DNA from 3 places in the Pseudomonas kielensis genome. Region 3 is predicted to be linked to each of the others. Evidence: predicted binding sites of a transcription regulator. Region 3 holds the regulator's gene; each other region holds the start of a gene.
The links. The regulator FliA, encoded in region 3, starts transcription of late flagellar genes. The targets are predictions, from matches to a motif close to CTAAAGTTTNNNNNNNNNNNGCCGNTAA.

Region 1 (7,553 bases), 190 kb from region 3:
TACCAAGGATAGCGTCATGATGACCGATGGCCTGGGTTCTCTCGCACAGCGATTGACCGGCATTGATGAAGTTGAATGTGTCACCCCGGACATCAATGGGGTGCCGCGCGGCAAGGTGATGACTGCCGAAGGATTTCTCGAGGGGCGACGGCTGCAAATGGCTCGGGGGGTGTTGCTGCAATGCATCATGGGCGGTTATCCACCGGCGCGTTTTTACGGCAGCGACGACGGTGACCTCGCGCTCAACGCCGATCCGCAACAGATCCATCGTTTGCCCTGGAGTGCCCAACCTCGCGCGTTGGCGATCTGTGATGCCGACGAATTGAGCGGCGAAAATTCCCGGCTGTCCACCCGCGGCCAGCTCAAGGCCGTGATCGCCCGTTATGCTGCGCAGGGCCTGGCGCCCGTGGTGGCGACCGAGATGGAGTTTTTTGTCTTCGCCCCCAATACCGACCCGACCCAACCCTTCCTGCCGCCCATTGGCCTGGACGGGCGCCGCGAAGACGGCCTTTCGGCGTTCAGTATCAGTTCCAACAATGGCTTGCGCCCGTTCTTCAATGAGGTCTACGCCTCTATGGCGGCGTTGGGGTTGCCGCGGGACACCTTCATGCACGAAATGGGCGTCAGCCAGTTCGAGATCAACCTGCTGCACGGCGATCCCCTGTTGCTGGCTGACCAGACCTTCCTGTTCAAGCACCTGCTCAAGGAAGTGGCACTCAAGCACGGCTTGACCGTGGTCTGCATGGCCAAGCCTCTGGCCCACACGGCTGGCAGCTCGATGCACATTCACCAGAGCGTGGTCGAGCTCGGTACCGGTCGCAACGTGTTCAGTGACGAGTCTGGCGAGCCTACGGCGACGTTCCGTCACTTCATCGGCGGCCAGCAGGCCGGCATGGCCGACTTCACCGCGCTGTTCGCGCCGAACGTCAATTCCTACCAGCGCCTGTGCCATCCCTACGCATCCCCCAACAATGCCTGCTGGTCCCATGACAACCGCGCCGCCGGATTGCGTATTCCCGCCAGTTCGCCAGCGGCGCGCCGGGTCGAAAATCGTCTGCCGGGCGCCGACGCCAACCCCTACCTGGCGATCGCCGCCAGCCTGGCCGCGGGGCTGCACGGCATCGAGCAGCAACTGGAGCCGACACCGGCCATCCAGGGCGAATTCAGCGTGCCGGAAAGTTTGTCTTTGCCATGTACCTTGCATGCGGCTCTGGAACGTCTGAAACGTAGCCAATTGGCGAAGGAACTGTTCGGCATGGAATTCATCGAAGGCTACATCGCTTCGAAGTCCATGGAGTTGACCAGCTTCTTAGATGAAATCACTCCCTGGGAACGGCGCGTTTTAGCTGCCCAGGCCTAACCGACCCGCCGCTGTCGGGCTATCGTTGAAGGTAGCCCGATCCTCACCGCAAGGAGCCGCTCGGAACGCCGATGCGCCAAATCTGGAAATCCTTTCGAGCGCTGTATTTTGCCTCGCTGATGATGTTGATCGGCTCGGGCTTGCTCAGCACCTACCTGGCCCTGCGCCTGGCCGCCGACCAGGTCGACGGCCTGTGGGTCGGTGCGTTGATGGCAGCCAACTATTTCGGCCTGGTCCTGGGCGGCAAGATCGGTCACCGGTTGATTGCCCGGGTCGGGCATATCCGGGCCTATTCCGCCTGTGCCGGGATAGTCGGGGCCGCCGTGCTCGGGCATGGACTGGTGGACTGGCTGCCCGCCTGGCTGATTCTGCGGATGGTGGTGGGCCTGGGCATGATGTGCCAGTACATGGTCATCGAGAGCTGGCTCAACGAACAGGCCGACGCCAAGCAGCGGGGCCTGGTGTTCAGCGGCTACATGATCGCCTCCTACCTGGGCCTGGTGCTCGGCCAGTTGATTCTGGTCATGCACCCGTCCCTGGGGCCTGAATTGCTGATGCTGGTGGCCTTGTGCTTTGCCCTGTGCCTGGTGCCCGTGACCCTGACCCGGCGCATTCACCCGGCCCCCTTGCATCCGGCCCCGATGGAGCCACGCTTCTTCATGAAGCGGGTGCCACAGTCCCTCAGCACGGTGCTGGGGGCGGGGCTGATCGTCGGCTCGTTCTATGGCCTGGCGCCGCTGTATGCCTCCCAGCAAGGGCTGTCCACCGAGCAGGTCGGTCTGTTCATGGGTAGCTGCATCTTTGCCGGCCTGGTGGTGCAGTGGCCGTTGGGCTGGCTATCGGACCGCTATGACCGGGCAGTGCTGATCCGCAGCTTCGCCATTTGCCTGGCGTTGGCCGCGCTGCCTCTGGCGATCATGCCCAAGGTGCCGTTGGAAGTATTGTTCATCGCCGGATTTGCCTGTTCGCTGGTGCAGTTCTGCCTGTACCCGCTGGCGGTAGCGTTCTCCAACGACCACGTCGAGAGCGATCGGCGGGTGTCACTGACCGCGATGTTGCTGGTGACGTACGGAGTCGGGGCAAGCATCGGGCCGTTGGTGGCGGGTGTGCTGATGAAGTTTTTCGGCAGCCAGATGCTCTACGCGTTTTTCAGCTTCTTTGCCCTGGTCCTGGTCTGGCGCATCCGGCCCAAAGCGGTGACCAACCTGCATCAGGTCGATGACGCGCCGCTGCACCACGTGGCAATGCCGGACAGCATGTCCAGTTCGCCACTGGTGGCGGCGCTCGATCCACGGGTCGACGAGCAGGTGGTGCAGGACCAGATGCAGAACGGTGCCAGCCCGGAACCCGAGCCAGAGGAGACCGCAGCGGATACCGAGGCCGAACAGACCCCTACCGACCCGCCGCCGGACGATGAGCATCCCCACACCTTCACTGGGGCCAGGCCTTGATCTGAAGGCAAAAAAAAACGGGCAGTCACCGCAAGGGGCTGCCCGTTTTTTTGCCTGGCGAATCAGAAATCGTCTTTGTCGAAACGCCGGGCTTCACGCTGCAGTTGGTAGACAAAGCGCTCGACCTGACGTTGTACCAGGCCGCTCATGTTGTGAAACCGCACGCCGGCGAAGGTGGTGTCGATCCGCTCTTCGTGATGCAGGTAACGCAGCTCCACCGAGGTGGTCATGCTGCCGAAGGGCAGGGCGGCCAGGAAGCGGTCGTAGACCTGGCCCAATTGCAGCCCGCTGGTGATGTCGCCGTCAAAGCGCAGTTTGCAGCCGGTGGCGGAGATGTCCAGCAGCTTGCCGCTCAGGGGCACCTTGAGCTTCTCGCCCGCCAGTTCGATATTGACCAGCTGCGCCAGCTTCAGGGCCGCGCGAAAGGCATTGCGACGCTGGTGGTAGACCACCTCGTCGGGCAGCGTGCCGCGGTAGCAGCGGCCACCGTTGGATTCGTCGATGGCCAGGGTGCCGTTGCTCTCCCAGGCGATGCGCACGCCTTCGTGAAAGCCTTCGATCCGGAACGGTTCGCCGGCCAGCAGGAAACGCTCGCCATCGCGCGGGATCATCTCGTCGAGGGCAATCATGTTGCTTTCCCGATCGATGTCCACCAGGTAGCTCTGGAAACGCTGGCTGCGCTCATGGAACGTGATGATCAGGGGATCATGGCTCTCTTGCAGCATGCGCAGGGTGCTGACGATTTCCAGAGGTGTCGTGAGCACTTTCGGTGGCTGCGGAGCATCTTCCGCGCTTGAGGCATTGAACACGGTTTATCACTCTCCAGACAGAATACGGTCACACGCAAGAGCCGGCATTCTGCCAGCATGTTTCGCGCCTTGATAGAGCGCGCTGAGGGTCGAGGTCAAGCCTGGCTGAGTGGGCGCGGCTTCACGAGCATCGCGGTTGAGCCGCGTGCGTCATAAAGGGTGGGAGACTCGCCGCCATTGAGGATTCTCAATTGATGGGCAGTGGAGGCTTGTTGCACCTGAATCGAACGGCCGTTGTGCGCGTTGGCGCTCTGGCACTCGTTCAGCAACTGATTCAGCGCCTCGCTCTGGGCCAGCAGTTGCTCGCCCAGGCTGGACTGCGCGGCGAGCTGTTGCAGGCCGCTGCTGTCGGTGGGCAGGTTGAGGCTGGCGAGTATTTCGCTGCGCCGGCGACCATGCTGATCCAGCAGGACGATCAGGCCTTGCTTGCTGGCCAGGATCTGCTCCAGCCGTTGCATGTCGCGACCGTGCAATGCCAGGGATTCTTGCCCCAGCAAATCGAGCAACTGTTGAGCTGGCTCAAGGTCGTCGGTAATCAGTTGCAGTAAATTGTTATCGTGCATGGCTGGCCTTGGGTTTTAAGCGTCCAAAAGCCTGGCGCAAGCCTGGGGCTAGCGCTGGGCTTCGAAGTTGAGCAGTTTGCTGGCGACGCGGTTGCTGTCGACTTTATAGCTGCCATCGGCAATCGCGGCTTTCAACTCGGCCACACGGGCCTTGTCGACTGCGGGCTGATCGCGCAGCGTGTCGCTGATCTTCTGCAACTGCTGAGCCTCGTTGCTGAAGTGAACCGATTCCCCGCTCTGGCTGGCCGCGACCTGTTGGGTCTCGGTCGACAGCGGCGCGTTTTGCGCGGCGTCAGCAGATTCCTGGCTGGCACTGGTGCGCGTGCTGGTGAGCGTGGGGGCGCTGTTCAAACGGCTGAAATCGATAACCATGATGCAAAAAACCTCTGGGAATTTGGACGCTTGCCATGTTTTCGGCCAAATGGCGAAAAACTTTAGGCTCATTTCTCGATGAGCACGGGCGCGTCGGCATTTGCCCTGCGTGAGGCACAGTTTAGGGAATGGCTGGCAGCTGCGCCAGTTATCTACATGGCCACTTCAACCTGACCGGGGGCCATCACCTGGGCCTTGATCACCCGTTGGGAGTTGAGGTTCTTGACCCGGATCTGTTGATTGAGACCGCCATTGGCCAGGGCTTCCCCGGGCATCCGCACGCTGAGCGTGCCGCTGCGGGCAGTGATCACCACCTGGTCGCCCTTGCGCACCACTTCGGCCTGCTCCAGGTGCACCAGGGTAATGACCTGGTCGTTGACCATTGGTCGGACAATTTTTTGCCCGATCGCCTGGTCGACACTGGTCAGGTAACCCTGGTTGATCAAGCTGATGTCGCGCTCACGCAGGATCACGTCAGCCGGCTCAATGATTCCGGCACGCTTGAGCGGGCGGGTGCTGGTCACGACTTCGCGGAACAGCCGGACTTGCGCGGGCACGAACACGGTCCAGGGCGAGGTGCCGTCGCAACGGACCTTCACCGTCACCCGGCCCACCGGCCTGGCCGGGCTCTCGAGGGACGCTGTCAATTCCTTGTCGCACGTCGGCAGGCGCAGGCGGGGATCGAGCTGCTTGACCTCGATCTCATAACGGCCTTCGGTTTGGCTGGAGGCCAAATAGTCTTCAACAGTGAATTCAAGAAAGCCCTGAGTGACGCCGATAAGTAGATCAGGCAAGGTAAGCGGATCTGCAAGGGCAGGGCTGCCAGCGTTGAAAAGGCACGCCGCCGCAGCCGCGCCGAGCAATCGGCGGCAGGTTGAGGTCAGGCGTCGGAAAAATGTCGTGTTCGCGTTCATAGCGGTTAAAAAGCAAGCGCCGTGCCGTTTAGTGATGAATGTGCGTCGCAACACACTTAGCGTTGGTGTAGGGGGCTGGGCATGGCTGGTGTAATGGATTCGGTAAACCAGCGCACACAACTGGTAGGGCAGAATCGCCTGGAGCTGTTGTTGTTCCGTCTAGACGGTCCGCAGCTCTATGGCATCAATGTGTTCAAGGTTCGGGAGGTGCTGCAATGCCCGAAACTGACGCTGATGCCCAAATCCAATCCTGTCGTGTGCGGTGTGGCAAGTATTCGGGGCGCAACCATTCCGATCATGGACCTGGCAATGGCCACGGGGTCGGGCGGGTTGCAGGACCAGAGCAATCCCTTTGTGATCATCACCGAGTACAACACCAAGACCCAAGGGTTCCTGGTGCGCTCGGTCGAGCGGATCGTCAACATGAACTGGGAGGAGATCCATCCGCCACCCAAGGGCACCGGCCACGATCACTACCTGACGGCGGTGACGCGGGTCGACAATCAGTTGGTGGAAATCATCGACGTCGAGAAGGTCCTGGCCGAAGTGGCGCCGGCACCGGAAGCGATTTCCGCCGGGGTGGTGGATGACGAGACGCAGCACAAGGCGCTGTCGTTGCGGGTGCTGACGGTCGATGACTCGTCGGTGGCGCGCAAGCAGGTTTCTCGTTGCCTGCAGACGGTGGGGGTCGAGGTCGTGGCGTTGAACGACGGCCGGCAAGCGCTGGACTACCTGCGCAAGCTGGTGGACGAGGGCAAGAAGCCGGAAGAGGAATTCCTGATGATGATTTCCGACATCGAGATGCCGGAAATGGACGGCTACACCCTCACGGCCGAGATCCGCAACGACCCGCGCATGCAAAAGCTGCACATCATCCTGCATACTTCGTTGTCAGGCGTGTTCAATCAGGCGATGGTCAAGAAAGTCGGTGCCGATGACTTCCTGGCCAAGTTCCGTCCTGATGACCTGGCATCCCGGGTAGTCGACCGGATCAAAGCAGCAGATATCAGCTAGGTGGCCTTTGCCCCTGGCGATCAACACGATTTAAGAGGCGGCATCTTTGTCTACGGGTAATTTGGATTTCGAACAGTTCCGGGTCTTCCTGGAAAAAGCCTGTGGCATTTTGCTCGGTGAAAACAAACAGTATCTGGTCTCGAGCCGTCTCAACAAACTGATGGAACAGCAAGGCATCAAGTCGTTGGGTGAACTGGTCCAGCGCATCCAGGTCCAGCCGCGCGGTGGGTTGCGCGAGATGGTTGTGGATGCGATGACCACCAACGAAACCCTCTGGTTTCGTGACACCTACCCGTTTGAAGTGCTGAAGAACAAGGTCTTGCCCGAGGCGATCAAGGCCAGTCCCGGCCAGCGCCTGCGGATCTGGTCGGCGGCCTGTTCGTCGGGGCAGGAACCCTATTCGCTGTCGATGTCGATCGACGAGTTCGAGCGGAGCAACATGGGCCAGTTGCGGATGGGGGTGCAGATTGTTGCCACCGACCTTTCCGGGACCATGCTGACCAACTGCAAGTCAGGCGAGTACGACAGCCTGGCGATCGGTCGTGGTCTTTCGCCCGAGCGCCTGCAGCGTTACTTCGACCCGAAAGGGCCGGGGCGCTGGGCGGTCAAGGCGCCGATCAAGAGCCGGGTGGAGTTCCGCTCGTTCAACCTGCTGGACAGCTATGCCAGCCTGGGCAAATTCGACATCGTGTTCTGCCGCAACGTGCTGATCTACTTCTCTGCCGAAGTGAAGAAGGACATCCTGTTGCGCATTCACAGTACGCTCAAGCCGGGCGGTTACTTGTTCCTCGGTGCATCCGAAGCCCTCAACGGCCTGCCGGATCACTACCAGATGGTCCAGTGCAGTCCGGGGATCATCTACCAGGCCAAGTGATGGTCAGGTGGTAACAAAGCGGGAGTCCTCAGGGGCTCCCGTTTTTTATCGTGCTGCGCAATCCTTGTAGCAAGCCTGTCGAGCCGCCCAGGGCGGCAGAAAAGCGGCAGGTGCCGGAAGACGCTTGCCGCTTTTCTGGCATTGCCGCCTTGCCGCTTCCGGCCAGGGCCCCTGTTTGCGGGGTCTGGCAAGCTGG
Region 2 (7,553 bases), 2.9 Mb from region 3:
CTGCTTCGCCAGAAGGCGTTGCCGCTTACCTGACCGAGAACGCTGGCAAGCTGTAAGCCACGCGTTTCAGGCATAAAAAAACCGGCCCTAGTGGCTAATGCCAGTCAGTTAAGCTGACTGGCATTTTTATTTTTGATCGGGTACTTCGGCGATTTCAGCCGAATCGCCCGAGGATAAACGCGCTCCTCCCGTCGATGAGGTAGGACGTAGTGGATGGCTGAAGCATGAAGCTCGGCCAGGTATTTGGGGATGTTCCCGGAACGATCAGCCGAGACACTGTTGATAAATCCGAGAATCGCCCAAGTGCAGGCGGTAAAGCTCATTTCGCATGGGTAAATACCGGGGCAGTGGCGACTCATTTCCACCATCTGATAGCGCAACAAGTTGTAGCCCAACAACACTCCCCATAATTCCTGCTCGATCATCTCGGGCGTTTTACTGCGCAACGTATAGCTGCTGTTGAGCAGCGTCTGTTTCATTTCCCGAAAGCCTAATTCGATCTCCCATCGCTGGCTGTACAGTTCAACGATTTCGTCGGACGGGAAGCGCAGCGGGTCGGCCATTGAGGTCAGGATCTGACACACCTTTCCCTTGACGGTTTTGCTCAGCAGTCGCGCGGTCAGGCGCTCCGGCAGCCCCGGCCATTGTTTGCGGGCCTGTGGCGAAGTGCTTAACGAGACCACTGCATCCTGACGGCCCAAACGCTGAATCACTTCGTACTGCGCACCTTTGCGCAGTGGCATCAGCCAATGACGCTCGGTGCCTGCTTGCTGCCATTGGTGCAGTAAACCCAAGGAGTAGAAGCCTCGATCAAACAGCGTCAGCGAGTGATCCGGTGTGGTTTCGATCAGTTGCTCCGCCAGTTTCATTTCGTTGCTGCGATAGCCGTCAAACGCGCTGCCGATCAGTAAGTGACTGGTCAATTCCATTTGGCAAACCATGCGCACCTGAGGGAAACCAGTATCACCATGCTGGTTGCTGGCGGAGTCGTAACGCGCACGGTTTTGCGGTGTGTCGGGCGTACGCCAGACGACGCCGTCGACACCCAGCAAGCGCAAACCGGCCCAAGTCGGATGACCGGCCGCCTCATGCCAGCTTTTCTGAGTCAGATCGAAGACTTGTCGTACAGCTTCGCTGCCCAATCTCTGACGAGCTTGGACTACGGCGCTGGGCGCCTCCAACGGGCGCTGGCCTGGCAGCATGATGTTCATGCGGCTGACCACATCCCAGGCCGACATGCGCCGAAAAAAGGCCATGGAGATCACGCACCAAAGCATCATTTCCAGCGGCAAACGCCGCTTACGCAGGGTTGCTACGCCTGCCTGCTCAAGTGCCTGCTCGACCAAAGAGGGGTCGAGTAAGGAATCCAATCCCTCGATGGCGTTGGGGGTGGAGGCGATGTTGTGGGTCAGTTCCAGTGCCCGAGCGAGACGCATAAAAAAATCCGATGCCAGTACAGGCATCGGATTTTGATTTCTTGCGGCCAAAGGTCAAGCGGGACGGCTTAACTGATCGGCATTAGCCCTAGTGGCCGGTTTTTTTGGGGCGAGAACAACCTGCGACCGATCAGTCGTTGAAGTCTTCCCAGCCACCCATTTGCTTCCAGCGGTTGACGATGCCGCAGAACAGATCAGCGGTCTTCTCGGTGTCGTAGCGAGCCGAGTGGGCCTCGCGACCGTCGAAGTCGATGTCTGCTGCCTGGCAAGCCTTGGCCAGCACGGTTTGACCGTAGGCCAGACCCGCCAGTGTCGCGGTGTCGAAGCTGGAGAACGGGTGGAACGGGTTGCGCTTCATGTCCAGGCGCGCCACGGCGGCATTGAGGAAGCCCAAATCGAAACTGCTGTTGTGGCCGACCAGGATCGCCCGTTTGCAGCCATTGGCTTTCAACGCCTTGCGCACACCGCGGAAGATGTCGGTCAGGGCCGTCTCTTCGCTTACGGCCATGCGCAGCGGATGATCGAGCTTGATGCCGGTGAACTCCAGCGCCGCCGCTTCGATGTTGGCGCCTTCGAACGGCTCTACACGGAAGAAGTAGGTGTGGTCCGGGAACACAAAACCCTTTTCGTCCATGGCGATGGTCGTCGCGGCGATTTCCAGCAGGGCGTCAGTGGCACAGTTGAAACCACCGGTTTCAACGTCAACGACGACTGGCAGATATCCCCGAAACCTGGCTGCCATCGGGTGACGTGAGCCGCCACCGCCTTGACCTTCCTGTTCGTCGTCGTAATGGTCTTCACTCACGCGTGTTCCTCCAGCAGGCGCCAGCGCAGTTTTTCACCGGCGCGCAGCGGGATGACAGTCAGCTCGCCGAACGGCAGGCTGGTTGGGGCGGTCCACTCTTCGCGGACCAGGGTAATGCGATCGGTGTTTGCCGGCAGGCCGTAGAAACGCGGGCCGTTGAGGCTGGCGAAGGCTTCGAGCTTGTCCAGCGCATTACGCTGTTCAAACGCCTCGGCGTACAGCTCGATCGCGGCATAGGCGGTGTAGCAGCCGGCACAACCACAGGCGGCTTCCTTGGCGTGCTGGGCATGGGGAGCCGAGTCGGTACCGAGGAAGAACTTTTCACTGCCACTGGTCGCGGCATCCAGCAGGGCGACCTGGTGGGTGTTGCGCTTGAGGATCGGCAGGCAGTAGAAGTGCGGGCGAATCCCGCCAACCAGCATGTGATTGCGGTTGTACAGCAGGTGGTGCGCGGTGATGGTGGCGCCCACGTTGGCCGAGGCCTCGTTGACGAACTGCACGGCATCGCTGGTGGTGATGTGTTCGAACACCACCTTGAGCGTAGGAAAACGCTCGACGAGCCGACGCATGTGCTCGTCGATGAAGATTTTCTCGCGATCGAAGACATCGACGTCGCCGCGGGTGATTTCACCGTGGATCAGCAAGGGCATCCCGACTTCGGCCATGGCCTCGATCGCTGGGAAGATCTTGTCGATGCTGGTGACACCGGAGTCCGAGTTGGTTGTCGCGCCGGCCGGATACAACTTGGCGGCGTGCACGAAACCGCTGGCCTTGGCGGTGCGGATTTCGTCCGCGGTGGTGCGGTCGGTCAGGTAGAGCACCATCAGCGGTTCAAAGCGGCTGCCGGCCGGGCGCACAGCGAGAATGCGCTGGCGGTAGGCGTCGGCTTCAGCGGCATTGCGCACCGGTGGTACCAGGTTGGGCATGATGATCGCGCGACCAAAGGTGCGCGCGACATCCGCGACAGTATTGGGCAACGCAGCACCATCGCGAAGATGAATATGCCAGTCGTCGGGACGCAGCAGGGTCAGGCGGTCGGACATTGGGGATTCCAGGCGGGTCAAACTCATGGGAATGCTACCGGAAAAGACTCTTGCAGGCACTCGCTATCAAGTTTTGTCGGACGTAACCGATATCACCAAGGTATGCCGTAAACATGTGTATCGGTCTTTTTGTTGCAGAAGTCAGTGGAGCCTCCCGTGCGCCAGCGTTATCTAGCCTTGCTCAGTGTGTTCGCCAGCCTTCCTGCCATGGCACTCACTTTCCAGACGCGCCTGGAGAGCACTGAGTGGAAGGTCGAGGGTGACAAGTTCGAATGCCGCCTGACCCAACCGATCACCGATTTCGGTACGGGCGAGTTCGTGCGGCGGGCGGGCGAGCAGGCCACCTTTCGCTTGAAAGCCTATAACCCGATGCTGACCGGTGGCTCGGCGACCTTGCTGGCGGCGGCGGCACCCTGGCAGCCCGGGCGTGGCGACATCAACCTGGGGTCGGTCAGGCTAGGCAGTGGCGAGGTGCTGTTCAACAGTTCGCAGATGCAGGCCGGTCGCCTGATCGGTGGCTTGCTGGAGGGCCGCAGTCCGTTGATCCGGCATTCCGCGCCTGACGGCCGGGTGTCGGAAGTGCGCTTGCTGCCCGTCAGTTTCAGCAAGTCCTACGCTGATTACCAGGGCTGCGTGGCCAAGTTGCTACCGATGAACTACGAGCAGGTGAAGCAGGCCGCGGTGGGTTTCCCAGGGGGCGGAATCGAACTCGATGCCCAGGCGAAAAGCCGCTTGCAGGCCATGCTGAGCTTCATGAAGGCTGATCCGACGGTCAATCACATTCAAATTGACGGCCATTCCGATAACAGCGGCAATCGCCTGACCAACCGTGACTTGTCGCGGCGCAGGGCCCTGGCCGTGATGGATTACCTCAAGGCCAACGGGGTCCAGGAGTCACAGGTGACCCTGCGTTTTCACGGTGAGCGATATCCCGTGGCCCCCAATAGCAGTGCCGCCAACCGGGCCAAAAACCGTCGAGTCAGCGTGCAACTCGAGCGACTCGAACCTGCGGCCGATCCTGCCCCTAAAGTCAGCTCTGCGGGCGGCGCGGCAGCGACTTCCTGATCCCGTCGAAATCGTCGCCCGTTCGACATAATCTGTCGCTTCGTCGTCATAAGCTGTCGCGCCTCTGTAATTTCTCCGCTCGCAGCGTTAGACTTATCGGCTTTCCGTAGAACCCCGTGGAGTGATGGCATGGCGGACGTAAACAAGGTCGTTCTGGCGTATTCCGGCGGCCTGGACACTTCGGTGATCCTCAAGTGGCTGCAGGATACTTATAACTGTGAAGTGGTGACATTCACCGCTGACCTGGGTCAAGGCGAAGAGGTCGAACCGGCTCGCGCCAAGGCACAAGCCATGGGCGTCAAAGAAATCTACATCGACGATCTGCGCGAAGAATTCGTGCGTGATTTCGTGTTCCCGATGTTCCGTGCCAATACCGTCTACGAAGGCGAGTACCTGCTGGGTACTTCCATCGCACGTCCGTTGATCGCCAAGCGCCTGATCGAAATCGCCAATGAAACCGGTGCTGACGCCATTTCCCACGGCGCCACCGGCAAAGGTAACGACCAGGTTCGTTTTGAGCTGGGGGCCTATGCCCTCAAGCCAGGGGTAAAAGTCATTGCTCCATGGCGTGAGTGGGACCTGCTGTCCCGCGAGAAGCTGATGGACTACGCCGAGAAGCACGCGATCCCGATCGAGCGCCACGGCAAGAAGAAATCCCCGTACTCGATGGACGCCAACCTGCTGCACATCTCCTATGAAGGCGGCGTGCTGGAAGATACCTGGACCGAGCACGAAGAAGACATGTGGAAATGGACCGTCTCCCCGGAGAACGCTCCAGACAAACCGCAGTACCTGGAACTGACCTACCGCAACGGCGACATCGTTGCACTGGACGGCGTCGAAATGACCCCGGCCACCGTGCTGGCGACCCTCAACCGTATCGGTGGCGAACACGGTATCGGTCGTCTCGACATCGTCGAGAACCGTTATGTGGGCATGAAGTCCCGTGGCTGCTACGAAACCCCAGGCGGCACCATCATGCTGCGCGCTCACCGGGCGATCGAATCGATCACCCTGGACCGCGAAGTGGCTCACCTCAAAGACGAGTTGATGCCCAAGTACGCCAGCCTGATCTACACCGGCTACTGGTGGAGTCCTGAGCGTCTGATGCTGCAACAGATGATCGATGCTTCTCAGGTACACGTGAATGGCGTGGTTCGCCTGAAGCTGTACAAGGGCAACGTGATCGTTACCGGTCGCAAGTCCGACGAGTCGTTGTTCGACGCCAATATCGCTACCTTCGAAGAAGATGGCGGCGCTTACAACCAGGCAGATGCAGCGGGCTTCATCAAGCTCAACGCCCTGCGTATGCGCATTGCTGCCAACAAGGGCCGCAAGTTGTTCTGATGCTGTTGCGCTGAGCAACCGTTGTGCGCCCGCTTGAGGCGGGTGCACAACGGGCGCGACGTATTCTGTGGGCCTTGATGGCCAAACGCTAATCTGTCACCCGGGCAGTAGCGCCGTTATCTGCAATTGCACCAGTTCCTCCCTCCTGTTGTTCCTGCCTCGTTGAAAAACCATCCAGCCGGTCTGTCACTGCATCAAGACGCCAATCAGTCTTGCGCAACAACAGTCATTGCCTGCGTGCTCACGTTATAGAACAAGCACACAGAATCCTGAGCATTGAGTGCTTTGACATCGGACTTCTTCAACTTTTCATTGAGCAGTGGCTCCGACTCCTGGCACGTCAGCAGCATTGTCAGTCTGGGTTGGCTAGGCCGGGGTTGATCGAGCTTCTCCATCAACTGACAGGTGTCCTTTTTCTTGCGGATCCACCGGGCATCGACAATACGTATGTAGTGCACCGAGACGGGCAGGGGCAACTGCTGTTGAGGGCACAGGTGGTTGATGAAGGTGATGCCAGGGGGCGGGTCCTGGGTGCTGGGAAGCAGGTAGTCAGGCTTGGTTTTTACCGCCCCAGGGCTCTTTCGCGGGTCTGTGCGTGCGGCGTTTAGCTTTTTTGCCTGGGCCGTGGCAGAAGCGGATTTTTTCTCGCCCCGCGTGGTGTCATCGATCACCTTCAAAAACTGCTTGCTCTTCTGGAAGTCCGAAGGTGCATACAGGGATTTATAGTTGAAGTTGAGGGTGATAAAAAACAGAAACAGCAGGTAGAAGGGGAAGCTGATTAAAAACCATATATATACTTCCCGGTCATCCTCATCGAGGAAGGGCAATGACACCGCAGCGGAAGTTTCGGACAGTGCTGCGAAGATCGCAATGATTGTCATGGGGTTGGCGATTTTTTTCTGGAATACTTTCATGCTGGTTACTCGATTGATATTTGAAGGGCTTTCGATGACGGTGTTAAGAGGCAGCCCGTCTATGTCGTGCCATAATTTCTGTGGGGAGCGTTGGGTGCAATAAAACTTAATGGGGTTCGTTGTTTAATGTTGTTGCTGGATGTCTTCTTAGTGTTGGTTGGTTTGAGTGTTTGTTGGTTTTTATGCCGTGGGGCGAAAATTTTGCCGAGATAAAGTCATTCATCAGGTGCTGTTCGCTAGGTTTGGGTTGTTGTTATTTGAATAGAGTCTGGCGAAAAAAAGACGCAGTTGTATCCTAAATATTAGTTCGATTTTCTCTCCTTGTCATGGGCGAAAATGCGTAATTAGTGCAGGGCGCATGGTGGTCTTAAACTTTAAGAGACATTGTTTTTTGTGAATTCCTGTAGGATTAATCCTTGATATTTGTAGGGACTGTCTCTCGGTGGGGGTGCTTGGCCCGGGCAGCATCCCAAGGTCGAAACGACTAGGCTATTGTGCGGGCTCTAAAAATTCGAACAGCGAAAATTGGACTTGCCCATGAATAAAGTGCTGATCGTGGATGATCACCCCGTCATTCGACTTGCTGTACGCATGCTAATGGAGCGTCATGGCTACGAAGTTATTGCTGAAACGGACAATGGCGTGGATGCATTGCAACTTGCCCGTGAACACATGCCGGATATCGTCATACTGGATATAGGCATTCCCAAACTGGATGGTCTGGAAGTCATTGCGCGTTTGAATTCGATGAGCTTTTCCGTGAAAGTACTGGTGCTGACCTCACAGACACCCGGGCATTTTTCGATGCGTTGCATGCAGGCGGGGGCATTTGGTTATGTCTGCAAACAGCAGGAACTCACCGAACTACTCAGCGCTATCAAGGCGGTGTTGTCCGGCTACAGTTACTTTCCGAATCAGGCATTGCACTCAGTCCGCTCGTCGC
Region 3 (7,553 bases):
CTCGCCATACCCCACCGACGCCAGGCGCTGGGGGTTGACGCCCTGCATGGCGAGCATGCGCACGATACTCGCCGAGCGGGCCGAGGACAGCTCCCAGTTGGTCGGGTATTGCGCGGTGCGGATCGGCAAGTCGTCGGTGAAACCTTCGACGTGAATCGGGTTATCGAACGGCTTGAGGATGGCCCCGACCTTATCGATGATGTTGAACGCGATATCGCTGGGCATGGCATCGCCGCTGCCGAACAACAGGCTGGAGTTGAGCTCGATCTCGACCCACAACTCGTTACCGCGGATCGTCATCTGGTTGGCACTGAGCAGGTCGCCGAAGGCCGCGCTGATGTCATCGGCGATGCGCTTGAGCGGGTCGTCAGCGGCCTGGGCAATGCCAGCGTCGAGCTGCTCGCTGTCCTTGACCAGGGGCTTGGCCGGGGTCACGGTCTGCGGTCGTTCGTCGCCGATGGGGATCGGCTTGAGGGCCCGATCGGCGTCGGTGAACACGCCGATCAGCGCCTCGGAGATCACCTTGTACTTGCCTTCGTTGATCGAGGAAATGGAATACATCACCACAAAAAAGGCGAACAGCAAGGTAATGAAGTCGGCGTAGGACACCAGCCAGCGTTCATGGTTGACGGGTTCTTCAGTGTAGCGCCGACGTGCCATGCTCCATGCCCCCCATCAGTCCATGAAGCCCTGTAGCTTGAGTTCGATGGAGCGAGGGTTTTCACCTTCGGCGATCGACAGGATGCCTTCGAGCAACATTTCCCGGTACCGCGACTGACGCAAGGCGATGGCCTTGAGTTTGGCGGCGATGGGCAGCAGCACCAGGTTGGCACTGGCCACCCCGTAGATGGTCGCGACGAAGGCCACGGCAATGCCGCTGCCCAGTTGCGACGGATCGGCCAGGTTGCCCATGACATGGATCAGGCCCATTACCGCGCCGATGATGCCGATGGTCGGGGCGTAGCCACCCATGCTTTCAAAGACCTTGGCGGCTTCGATGTCGCGGCTTTCCTGGGTGTAGAAATCCACTTCCAGGATGCTGCGGATCGCCTCCGGCTCGGCGCCATCGACCAGCAATTGCAGGCCCTTGCGCGAATAGCTGTCGGGCTCCGCATCCGCCACGCCTTCGAGGCCCAGCAGGCCTTCCTTGCGCGCGGTCAGGCTCCAGTTGACCACCCGGTCTATCCCGCCCGCCAGGTCGACCCGTGGCGGAAACAGAATCCACACCAGGATCTGCATGGCCCGCTTGAAGGCGCTCATCGGCGACTGCAGCAGCGCCGCGCCGATGGTTCCGCCGAGTACGATCAGGGCGGCCGGGCCGTTGGCCAGCGCCCCCAGGTGGCCGCCTTCCAGGTAGTTGCCGCCGATGATGGCGACAAACGCCATGATGATCCCGATCAGGCTCAGCACATCCATCAGAGGCACGCCTCGGCCAGGTGCTTGCCGATCTCGTCGAGGTCGTAGATGGCATCGGCCAGGTTGGCTTTGACAATCGCCATCGGCATGCCGTAGATCACGCAGCTGGCTTCATCCTGGGCCCAGATGGCGCTGCCGCTCTGCTTGAGCAGGCGCGCGCCTTCCCGACCGTCGGCGCCCATGCCAGTGAGGACCACCGCCAGAACTTTGTCGCCGTAGGATTTAGCCGCTGAGCCGAAGGTGATATCCACACACGGCTTGTAGTTCAAACGCTCGTCACCCGGGAGGATTTTCACCGCGCCACGGCCGTCGATCATCATCTGTTTGCCACCAGGCGCCAGCAAGGCCAGGCCCGGACGCAGGATGTCGCCGTCCTCGGCCTCCTTGACGCTGATCCGGCACAGCTTGTCCAGGCGCTCGGCGAATGCCTTGGTAAAGGCCGCCGGCATGTGCTGGACCAGCACAATGGGCGCCGGGAAGTTGGCCGGCAATTGGCTCAGCACGCGCTGCAGGGCCACCGGGCCGCCCGTGGAGGTACCGATGGCGACCAGCTTGTAGGCCTTGCGCTTGGGCGCGGGCGACGACGGCACGGATGCCGCGGCGCGGCTTGGCACCGGAGCCGCTGCCGGACGCGGTGTCGGGCTGCTGCCGGCAAAACTATTGACCGGTGCAGGGGCTGGGGTTGGGGTCGGGGTCGGGGTCGGGGTTGGCGCCGCTACCGGTGCAGGTGCCCGATAGGCACTGAAACGCCGGTTACTGCGCGAAATGCTGTGGACCTTCTCGCACAGCAGTTGCTTGACCTTCTCCGGGTTGCGCGAGATGTCTTCGAAATTCTTCGGCAGGAAATCCACCGCGCCGGCATCCAGCGCGTCGAGGGTGACCCGCGCGCCTTCATGGGTCAGCGAGGAGAACATCAACACCGGGGTCGGGCAGCGCTGCATGATATGCCGCACCGCCGTGATGCCATCCATCATCGGCATCTCGTAGTCCATGGTGATCACGTCGGGCTTGAGGGCCAGCGCCTGATCAATCGCCTCTTTGCCATTGGTCGCGGTCCCGACCACCTGGATATTCGGATCCGCCGAAAGGATTTCCGAGACGCGGCGGCGGAAAAAACCGGAATCATCCACCACCAGGACTTTGACTGCCATAAACACTCCATATAGGCGCAGCAGGGCGCCAGGCGCCCCGCTCCACCAGAATCAAATACGCCGTGTGGCGTAACGCTTGAGCATGCTCGGGACATCGAGAATCAACGCGATGCGACCGTCACCGGTAATGGTGGCGCCCGACATGCCCGGCGTTCCCTGGAGCATTTTGCCCAATGGCTTGATGACCACTTCTTCCTGGCCGACCAGTTGATCGACGACAAAGCCGATCCGCTGGGTGCCCACCGAAAGAATCACCACATGGCCCTCGCGCTGCTCTTCATGAGCGGCAGAGGCAACCAGCCAGCGCTTGAGGTAAAACAGTGGCAAGGCCTTGTCCCGCACGATCACCACTTCCTGGCCGTCGACCACATTGGTGCGCGACAGGTCGAGGTGGAAGATCTCGTTGACGTTGACCAGCGGGAACGCAAAGGCCTGGTTGCCCAGCATCACCATCAGGGTCGGCATGATCGCCAGGGTCAACGGCACCTTGATCACGATCTTCGAGCCCTGGCCCTTGGTCGAGTAGATATTGATCGAGCCATTGAGCTGGGAAATCTTGGTTTTCACCACGTCCATGCCCACGCCACGCCCGGACACATCGGAGATCTCGGTCTTGGTCGAGAACCCCGGGGCGAAGATCAGGTTGTAGCATTCGGTGTCGCTCAGGCGCTCGGCCGCATCCTTGTCCATCACCCCGCGTTTCACCGCGATGGCGCGCAGGACGTTGGGGTCCATGCCTTTGCCGTCGTCGGAGATCGACAGCAGGATGTGATCACCCTCCTGTTCGGCCGCCAGCACCACTTTGCCGCCCCGGGACTTGCCCGCGTCTTCACGTTCCTGCGGCGATTCGATGCCGTGGTCGACCGCGTTGCGCACCAAGTGCACCAGCGGGTCGGCCAGGGCCTCGACAAGGTTCTTGTCCAGATCGGTTTCTTCGCCGACCAGCTCCAGGTTGATCTCTTTCTTGAGCTGGCGGGCCAGGTCACGAACCAGGCGCGGGAAGCGCCCGAAGACCTTCTTGATCGGCTGCATGCGGGTCTTCATGACCGCCGTCTGCAGGTCCGCGGTGACCACGTCGAGGTTCGACACAGCCTTGGACATGGCTTCGTCACCGCTGTTGAGCCCCAGGCGCACCAGGCGGTTACGCACCAGTACCAGTTCGCCCACCATGTTCATGATTTCGTCCAGGCGCGCGGTGTCCACCCGTACCGTGGTCTCGGCTTCGCTGGCTGGTTTTTCCGCCGGCGGCGCAGACTGGGCACGAGCCGGGGCCGGCTTGGCGACAGGGGCCTTGGCGGCCGGGGCCGGGGCCACGACGTTGGCCGCCGCGGCCGCGACTGGCGCGGCGCTGACCGCAGCGGTCTCGGCATTGCCCGCAACGTGGCTGAACTTGCCCTTGCCGTGCAACTCATCGAGCAGGGATTCGAACTCGTGATCGGAGATCAGGTCACTGCCGACCGCCGCCGCTTCGGGCACTGCGGCTGCCGGGACCGAGGCGAGCGCCGACTCCAGCGCTTCAACGGCAAAGTTGCCCTTGCCGTGCAACTGGTCGAGCAAGGCTTCGAACTCGTCGTCGGTAATGTCACTGCTTTCAGATGCGACCACCGGGGCGACCGGCTCGGCCGCTGCCGGCAGATTGTCCACGGCGAACTGGCCTTTGCCGTGCAACTGATCGAGCAACGACTCGAACTCGGCGTCGCTGATTTCATCACTGCCGGTCGCCGCCACCGGGGCCTGGACCACTGGTGCCTCGGCTTGCGCCTTGACCGCATTCAGCGAGTCGAGCAGTTGTTCAAATTCGTTGTCGGTGATATCGCCGCTGTCGCTGGCAACAACCGGCGCCTCGGGAGCTGGCGCAAGCGCTGCCACCTCGTCGGCCGATTGCGGTTCCGCCAGGCGCGCCAGGGCCGCCAGCAGCTCGGCCGTGGCGGCCGTGACCGGTGCACGCTCGCGCACTTCGCTGAACATGCCGTTGACTGCGTCCAACGCTTCGAGCACCACGTCCATCAGCTCCGAGTCGACGCGTCGCTCACCCTTGCGCAGGATGTCGAAGACGTTCTCGGCGATGTGGCAGCACTCCACCAGTTCGTTGAGCTGGAGGAAGCCGGCGCCCCCTTTTACAGTGTGAAAACCGCGAAAAATTGCATTGAGCAGGTCCGCATCATCCGGTCGGCTTTCCAGCTCGACCAGTTGTTCGGACAGTTGCTCCAGAATCTCGCCGGCCTCAACCAGAAAATCCTGAAGGATCTCTTCATCGGCGCCGAAGCTCATGTGTAGGGGTGCTCCTAGAATCCAAGGCTGGAAAGCAAATCGTCGACATCGTCCTGACCGGACATCACGTCATCACGTTTATCGGCATGAATCTGCGGACCTTCACCCTGCGCCAGATGTTTTTGCGGATTTTTTTCCGCGAGGATCGCTGCACGGTCATGTTCGATACCGGCAAAGCGGTCGACCTGGCTGGCCATCAGCACCAGTTTGAGCAGATTGCTTTCCACTTCCGTGACCAGTTGCGTCACGCGTTTGATCACCTGACCGGTCAGGTCCTGGTAATCCTGGGCCAGCAGAATGTCGTTGAGGTTGCCCGCCACGACCTGGCTGTGGTTGGCGCTGCGACTCAGGAAGCCATCGACGCGCCGGGCCAACTCGCGGAACTCTTCAGCCCCGACTTCACGGCGCATGAAACGCCCCCAGTCCGCGCTCAACGCCTGGGCATCGGTGCCCAGGGCATTGACCAGCGGCGTGCTGTTCTCCACCAGGTCCATGGTGCGGTTGGCCGCCGCCTCAGTCAGTTTGACCACATACCCCAGGCGCTCGGTGGCGTCGGTGATCTGCGAGACTTCCTCGGCTTGCGGCATGTTCGGGTCAATCTGGAAATTGACGATCGCGCTATGCAGCTCACGGGTGAGCTTGCCCACTTCCTGGTACAGGCCACGGTCGCGGGTCTGGTTGAGCTCATGGATCAGTTGCACGGCGTCGCCGAACTTGCCTTTTTCCAGGCTTTCGACCAATTCGACCGCGTGTTTTTTCAGGGTCGATTCAAAATCGCCCTGTGAAATCTCTCGTTGTTCCATAGCTCCCCCGTAGCGCCAGTCATCAACCGATGCGTTCGAAGATCTTCTCGATCTTCTCTTTCAACGCCTGGGCAGTGAACGGTTTGACCACATAGCCGTTTACACCGGCCTGGGCCGCTTCGATGATCTGCTCGCGCTTGGCTTCGGCGGTCACCATCAACACTGGCAAATGCTTGAGCTTTTCGTTGGCGCGCACGTGACGCAGCAGATCGATACCGGTCATGCCCGGCATGTTCCAGTCCGTGACCAGAAAATCGATGCTGCCGCTGTTGAGCATAGGGATGGCGGTAGTGCCGTCGTCTGCCTCGACCGTGTTGGTGAACCCGAGGTCACGCAACAGGTTTTTAATGATCCGCCGCATCGTTGAGAAGTCATCAACGATGAGGATTTTCATGTTCTTGTCCAATTCGACCTCCAAGCAGTCTTAAACGCGCCCAGCACCTGGGCACGCCATTCAATCAACAGGCAGAGCACTCAACGACGGTTTGGAGCACAACGGATGATGACCGCGCCAGCGTGAAGCTGTAGCAGTGTCTTTCGCAGTGTCCCCACACTGCTGTCAGCGCGCTCGCCACTCTCCCAAACGCCCCCGCAAACGGGCTGCGCACTGGCTGTGTAACTGGCTGACCCGCGATTCGCTGACCCCCAGGACCTCACCGATTTCCTTGAGGTTCAGCTCCTCGTCGTAGTACAGCGCCAAGACCAGTCGCTCACGCTCCGGCAAATTGGCAATCGCGTCCGCCAGCGCCGCCTGGAAGCGTTCATCCTCCAGGTCGCGCGACGGCTCGAGATGAGCACTCGCGCCATCCTCATGCAGCCCTTCATGCTCGCCGTCCTGCAACAGGTCGTCGAAACTGAACAGGCGACTGCCCAAGGTGTCATTCAAAATCCCGTAATAATCGTCGAGACTCAATTGGAGTTCGGCCGCAACCTCGTGATCTTTAGCGTCACGTCCGGTTTTAGCTTCAATTGAGCGAATCGCGTCACTGACCATGCGGGTATTGCGGTGCACCGAGCGTGGCGCCCAGTCACCTTTACGGACCTCGTCGAGCATCGCCCCGCGGATGCGGATCCCGGCGTAGGTCTCGAAACTCGCGCCTTTGCTGGCGTCGTACTTGGTCGACACTTCAAGCAGGCCGATCATCCCGGCCTGGATCAGGTCTTCGACCTGCACACTGGCCGGCAGACGCGCCAGCAAGTGATAGGCAATGCGTTTTACCAGTGGCGCGTAACGCTCGATCAGCTCGTACTGCGCGTCACGCGCCGACTGCTTGTACAGGTTGTAGCCGCTAGCTGTCATAGCACCGGACCCGCAGTCTGTTGCACCAGGCGCTCCACAAAAAACTCCAGATGCCCACGCGGATTGGCGGGCAATGGCCAGGTATCGACTTTCTGCGCAATGGCCCGGAAAGCCAGGGCACATTTGGAGCGAGGAAAGGCTTCGTACACCGCGCGCTGCTTCTGCACCGCCTTGCGCACACTTTCGTCGTAGGGCACCGCGCCGACGTATTGTAGGGCGACATCCAGGAAGCGGTCCGTGACCTTGGTCAACTTGGCGAACAGGTTGCGCCCTTCCTGCGGGCTTTGCGCCATGTTGGCCAGCACGCGGAAGCGGTTCATGCCGTAGTCACGGTTCAGCAGCTTGATCAGGGCATAGGCGTCGGTGATCGAGGTCGGCTCGTCGCAGACCACCAGCAGCACTTCCTGGGCGGCGCGAACAAAGCTGACCACCGATTCGCCGATCCCTGCCGCGGTGTCGATCACCAACACATCGAGGTTGTCGCCCACATCGCTGAACGCCTGGATCAGGCCCGCGTGCTGGGCCGGGCTCAGGTGCACCATGCTCTGGGTTCCGGAGGCAGCCGGGACGATACGAATCCCGCCGGGCCCCTGCAGCAGCACGTCGCGCAGT

Region 1: a site for FliA is predicted at 4,594-4,621, ahead of flgM (flagellar biosynthesis anti-sigma factor FlgM). Genes of this name have one in related genera too.
Region 2: a site for FliA is predicted at 3,350-3,377, ahead of Q1W70_RS15945 (flagellar protein MotY). Genes of this name have one in related genera too.

The regions. Positions count from the first base shown of each region.
Region 1 is NZ_CP130043.1:729,542-737,094, reverse strand. It holds gene Q1W70_RS03725 (glutamine synthetase family protein) at 119-1,360, shown strand; gene Q1W70_RS03720 (MFS transporter) at 1,432-2,811, shown strand; gene Q1W70_RS03715 (flagellar brake protein) at 2,874-3,620, opposite strand; gene Q1W70_RS03710 (flagella synthesis protein FlgN) at 3,716-4,183, opposite strand; gene flgM (flagellar biosynthesis anti-sigma factor FlgM) at 4,232-4,555, opposite strand; gene flgA (flagellar basal body P-ring formation chaperone FlgA) at 4,708-5,469, opposite strand; gene Q1W70_RS03695 (chemotaxis protein CheV) at 5,551-6,483, shown strand; gene cheR (protein-glutamate O-methyltransferase CheR) at 6,530-7,357, shown strand.
Region 2 is NZ_CP130043.1:3,407,417-3,414,969, forward strand. It holds gene Q1W70_RS15925 (peroxiredoxin) at 1-56, shown strand, start outside; gene Q1W70_RS15930 (IS4 family transposase) at 105-1,436, opposite strand; gene rnt (ribonuclease T) at 1,567-2,241, opposite strand; gene pyrC (dihydroorotase) at 2,238-3,284, opposite strand; gene Q1W70_RS15945 (flagellar protein MotY) at 3,441-4,349, shown strand; gene Q1W70_RS15950 (argininosuccinate synthase) at 4,479-5,696, shown strand; gene Q1W70_RS15955 (hypothetical protein) at 5,903-6,610, opposite strand; gene Q1W70_RS15960 (response regulator transcription factor) at 7,148-7,553, shown strand, end outside.
Region 3 is NZ_CP130043.1:537,265-544,817, forward strand. It holds gene motD (flagellar motor protein MotD) at 1-660, opposite strand, end outside; gene Q1W70_RS02800 (flagellar motor protein) at 676-1,416, opposite strand; gene Q1W70_RS02805 (protein-glutamate methylesterase/protein-glutamine glutaminase) at 1,416-2,567, opposite strand; gene Q1W70_RS02810 (chemotaxis protein CheA) at 2,619-4,838, opposite strand; gene Q1W70_RS02815 (protein phosphatase CheZ) at 4,853-5,641, opposite strand; gene Q1W70_RS02820 (chemotaxis response regulator CheY) at 5,664-6,035, opposite strand; gene fliA (RNA polymerase sigma factor FliA) at 6,201-6,941, opposite strand; gene fleN (flagellar synthesis regulator FleN) at 6,938-7,553, opposite strand, start outside.